2 regions of the Mesorhizobium sp. WSM4906 genome follow, and region 2 is predicted to be linked to the other one. Evidence: riboswitches for the same ligand, from Rfam matches in the RefSeq annotation. Region 2 holds a riboswitch; the other holds the start of a gene.

Region 1 (2,193 bases), 1.3 Mb from region 2:
CGAGCTTCTCGACATCGCCAAAGAGCAGGTCCATCGAGGCGGCGGGCCGGTTCTTGTCGAGATGGACGCAGCTCTCGGTCAGCACCAGCGTCTTGATGCCGTGCGGGGCGAGCGTGTCGGGCGTGACCTCGCCGCCCGGCTTCATGCCGTAATACCAGCCGGCGAAGAAGAAATCGGGCTCGACGGCGACGAGGTTTTCGAGCGTCGGATATTTCGGCGCGAGCTCCGGAATAGACCCTTGCTCAGCCTTGAATTCGGGGCCGACCTTGTACCAGCCGGTGATGCCGGTGAGCCCGACGATAGACGGCTGCAGCTTCAGCGCGAAAGCCATCTCGGCCATGTTGAGGTCCTGGATGACGGCGCGCTTCGGCGGGGCGTCGAAGGTGAGCGGCTTGCCGCAACTGTCGACGGTAACCGGGAAGGCAACAGCCGCCGAGGCGAAAAGCGACAAGGCAAAGGACGGCACGAGGCGTTTCATCGGAAGATGCTCCTTGTTTGGACGGTTCAGGATGACGAGGCGGCGCGACCGGCAAGGTCGAAGACGGTGAGCTCGCGGTCTTCGGTCGGGTGCTGCAGATGCAGCACGTCGATGCCGAAGACCTCGCGGATGAGCGGCTGCGCCAGCGCCTGGCGCGGCGGCGCCAGCGCGTGCAGCCGGGCGTTGCTCATCACCGCGACACGGGTGGCGAAGGGCGCCACCAGAGCGAGATCATGCAGCACGGCGACGACGGTCATGTCGAAGCCGGCCACCAGGCCGAGCAGCTCGCCGCGGGCGCGCGGATCGAGGTGGTTGGTCGGCTCGTCGAGGAACAGGATTTTCGGCTCCTGCGCGATAGCGCGGGCGAGCTGCGCGCGCTGGCGTTCGCCGCCGGACAGCGAGCCGATGGTGCGCGCGAGCAGCGGCAAGAGCCCGGTCCGCCGCAGCGCTTCGACGACGATGTCGCGGTCGTGGTGCCGGCGCCTCAGGCCGGCGTGCGGGACGCGGCCAAGCTCGACATAGTCGATGACGGCAAGTCGCGGATCCGGCTGGTCTGTCTGGCCGACGACGGCGATGTTGAGGGCGCGCTCGGCCGTGGTGATCCTGTCCAGCCGACGTCCGGCCAAGCGGACCTCGCCGTGGCTCGGCGACAGAGCGCCGCACAGCATGCGCAGCAGCGTCGTCTTGCCGGCGCCGTTGGGGCCGACGATGGCCAGCCGCTCGCCGGCCGCCAGCGACAGGCTGACATTGTCGACCAGCGCGCGGCCGTTGGCCGTCGCGCCGAGGCCACGGGCTTCGAGGACCGGCGGCATCACGAGCCAAGCCCCGCCAGGTCGCCCGGATGGTATCTCCAGGCCGCATATCCGATGGCTTGATGGATACGATCGATGGAGCCGTCCAGCATTCCGTCACTCTCCAAAAATGGCGACGGAAGGATGCTGGGACGAGCCGGCCGACAAGGCCGGTGCCCGCGTCTCCTCCCGGCACACCCCGTCCGGTCAACTCGTGTCGATGGCAGGTCTCCTGGCTCGCGGGTCGTTGCGCCATCCGCCTTCCCAGCCTTGCCGGCCAGTGGCGTTCGGATGGAGCTCGCCGCTCACAGTTGCGGGGGCAGCCACGGCCTCGACCCGAAGCAGGTCTCACCGTGTTCCCTTTTCACCCCTTGCCTTGCGGCTCAGGGACCATGACGCCGCCATCGTAGGTTGTCCGCGTGCGAGTCGCAACGGGCTGCCGCGCATCCCCTCACTACAGCTGCCATTTTGTTCTCCCTTCGTTATGTAATAACGTTACGCACTAGAGAATGCCGCCTTCGTTTGTCAACATCGTTTCGACTTCGCTCACCGCGCAATTTCGATCAAACTGGCTGTCGGCGCGGTGGCTAGTGTCGCCCCGCCAAATGCGAGGAGCCATGAACCCGACCGAGAAAGCGCTGTGGTTTGTCGAAAGCCGTCTGCCCGATGCGATTTCGCTCGACGATGTCGCGGCAAGCAGCGGCGTGTCGCGCTTCCATGTGACGCGCGCCTTCGGCGCCGCGACCGGACGGTCGGTGATGGGCTACGTGCGGGCGCGCCGGCTCAGCGAAGCGGCGCGCAAGCTTGCGGGCGGCGCGCCCGACATCCTGTCGGTCGCGCTCGATGCCGGCTACAACTCGCATGAGGCTTTCACGCGGGCTTTCCGCGAGCAGTTCGGCACCACGCCGGAACTGGTGCGCGCGC
Region 2 (2,193 bases):
CCGCGCGCGCCCCGCCGACGATGAAGGTCAGACGACCCTTGGCGCGATCAGGCAAAGCTGCCGCGCAGGCTGGTCGCCGTGCCGGTGAAGCGGCCGCGCACCACGCCGACAACTGCGCCCAGCACCAGCCAGAAAACCAGATCGGTGAGCGTCACCGCAACGACGAACTGGTGATGTAGACCTTCCGGAATTGCCGTTTCGAAACTTTCCGGCTGCGGCGCACCGACAATGTGCGGCGCCACGATCAGCGCAACACCGAGGATCGCAAGCGGCAACGACTTTCGGAAAGCGATCAAACCGAGCCCGGCGGCCGTCGCGGCCACTGTCGAAATCCACCAGATCTGGCGCGGCAAAAGGTCGGCCGCGGGCATCGCCGGCAGTTCGGGCGGCAGGCCGAGGCCAGGCGCCAGGGTGAAAACCGCGAAACCGGCAAGGCCCCAGAACACGCCCTGGCGCCAGTTGCCGATGCCGCCGGCGAATTCGGAGATCGCGACCAGGATCAGCGCGAAGCCGATGCCGGTGACGATGTTGGCGACCACGTTGAAGGCGAAGCGCTCGAAGCCGTCGGCCGGCGCCCAGCCCTCGTCCTCGGCCGGAGCAGCCGCTTCCGCCGGCACCGGAGTCACGCTGCTCATCGCGTTGTCCGCCGGAGCGGCCGAACTCATTGCGTTGTTGCTTGTGCTGGCGGCGGCGTGATCGTGGTGATGACCGCTGCCGGCCTTTTCATAGACTTCCGCCTTCAGGATCAGCGGCACGGTCGCATAGGCCTGCATGCAGGCGAGCGCTATGCCCGCCACTAGCCCCGCGATCGCCGCGATGAACACGACGTTGCGAAACAGATTCATGATGTCAGGCCTTGCTCAGTGGCAGGGAAAAGCCATCGAATGGCGATAGTCGTGGGCGGCGTTGTGGACCGCATCGATATGCGAGAAGCCGACGAAACCGACGACGAAAATGCCGAGCAGCGCGGCCAAGGCCAGCTGCATGATGCGCGACTGCGAGGAGACGGAGGCGCCGAGGGAGACGGAAGCGGTATTCATGTCTTGTCCTTTCGCCCTCCACCCGAGGGCATCGAAGTCAACTTTCCCGTCGCCGGCAGGTCTCCTGGCTCGCGGATCCGCGCCCTTCCCCACCTTCCCGAGGAAAATCCTCAGTGGTTTATGGAGAGGACTACCGCACACAGTTGCGGGGGCAGCCACGGCTTTGGGCGGAAACTCCACCCTCACCGCATTCCCTCTTGGCTCCAAAAACGGAACCGACGACGCGATCGACTATAGGCAGAATCGTCGCGCCCGGCAAACCAAAATCCGTCACGCCGCAGCGTGATTGCGGCACGGGTTTGGGTTTCTGATCCCACGCATGTCTTTGTCCCGAAACCGGTTCCCTGTTTCGTGAGACATGCTCTAAGAAGCGGCGATCCGCTCGGCAACCAGCTGCTGCAATCGCCACAAATGGCGGTCGTGAATGCCGCGCTGCTCGAGGTTCTTCACCGTATTGTAGAGATAGTCCGCGCCCGAGCCCCAATGGCCGCAGGATGTCGCCAGCCGCTCGACCACCACCTTCTCCTCGATCGGACCGGCATAGGTCGTGCCTTTGCGGTTGATGACAAAGGCCAGCGCCTGGAAGCGTCCGGCGTTGCCCGTCAGGTTGAGGAGCCGAGGATGATAGCTTGTCGGCTTCAGCGTCATCTCGCGCCGGAAAAGCTTGTCCAATGCCTGCCGGCGGTCGTTGCCGTTCAGTCGGAAAGCGACACCTTTGCACTGCCCGCCGCGATCCAGGGCCATCATCAGACCCGGCTGCTCCTTGGTACCGCGCCAGCGCGTCATGTTCATGCAGAAGGAACGGTGCCAGCCGCGCGCCACGGCAACCCGCTCCTCGACATGATCGATCTCGGGCTTCCAGATCAGCGAGCCATAGCCGAACAGCCAGAGTGGCTCGTCAGCGGGGAGTTCAGCCTCCAGGGCGTCCAGCATCGTCTCATAGTCGGCGTTATCAAGGTGCGCGGCATGCGGATCGGGGCCGCTGTCTTCGACGACTCGAAAACAGCGAGCGACCAGCTCCTCGGTGAGCGACATCGTTCTTGTAGGCATATTTGCGATCCCGACCAGCCGGCAAGCGCCAGCGTCGGAAACGACTTTAAGGGCGGTGCCGGGACGCCACAATGCCCGGCAATTGACAACGGCCCGGCCCGGG

What was found. A riboswitch is a leader RNA that binds a small molecule or an ion and turns the genes downstream of it on or off. The one in region 2 is predicted to bind cobalamin.
Region 1: linked by a shared signal. The riboswitch ahead of QAZ22_RS23535 (ABC transporter ATP-binding protein) and the one ahead of QAZ22_RS17185 (CbtB domain-containing protein) in region 2 are both predicted to bind cobalamin.

What each region holds. Positions count from the first base shown of each region.
Region 1 is NZ_CP121355.1:4,898,919-4,901,111, forward strand. Features, by position in the region: gene QAZ22_RS23530 (ABC transporter substrate-binding protein) at 1-478, opposite strand, end outside; gene QAZ22_RS23535 (ABC transporter ATP-binding protein) at 505-1,293, opposite strand; cobalamin riboswitch at 1,474-1,679, opposite strand; gene QAZ22_RS23540 (AraC family transcriptional regulator) at 1,887-2,193, shown strand, end outside.
Region 2 is NZ_CP121355.1:3,615,776-3,617,968, reverse strand. Features, by position in the region: gene cobU (bifunctional adenosylcobinamide kinase/adenosylcobinamide-phosphate guanylyltransferase) at 1-55, opposite strand, end outside; gene QAZ22_RS17190 (CbtA family protein) at 48-845, opposite strand; gene QAZ22_RS17185 (CbtB domain-containing protein) at 861-1,040, opposite strand; cobalamin riboswitch at 1,077-1,275, opposite strand; gene QAZ22_RS17180 (gamma-glutamylcyclotransferase) at 1,404-2,090, opposite strand.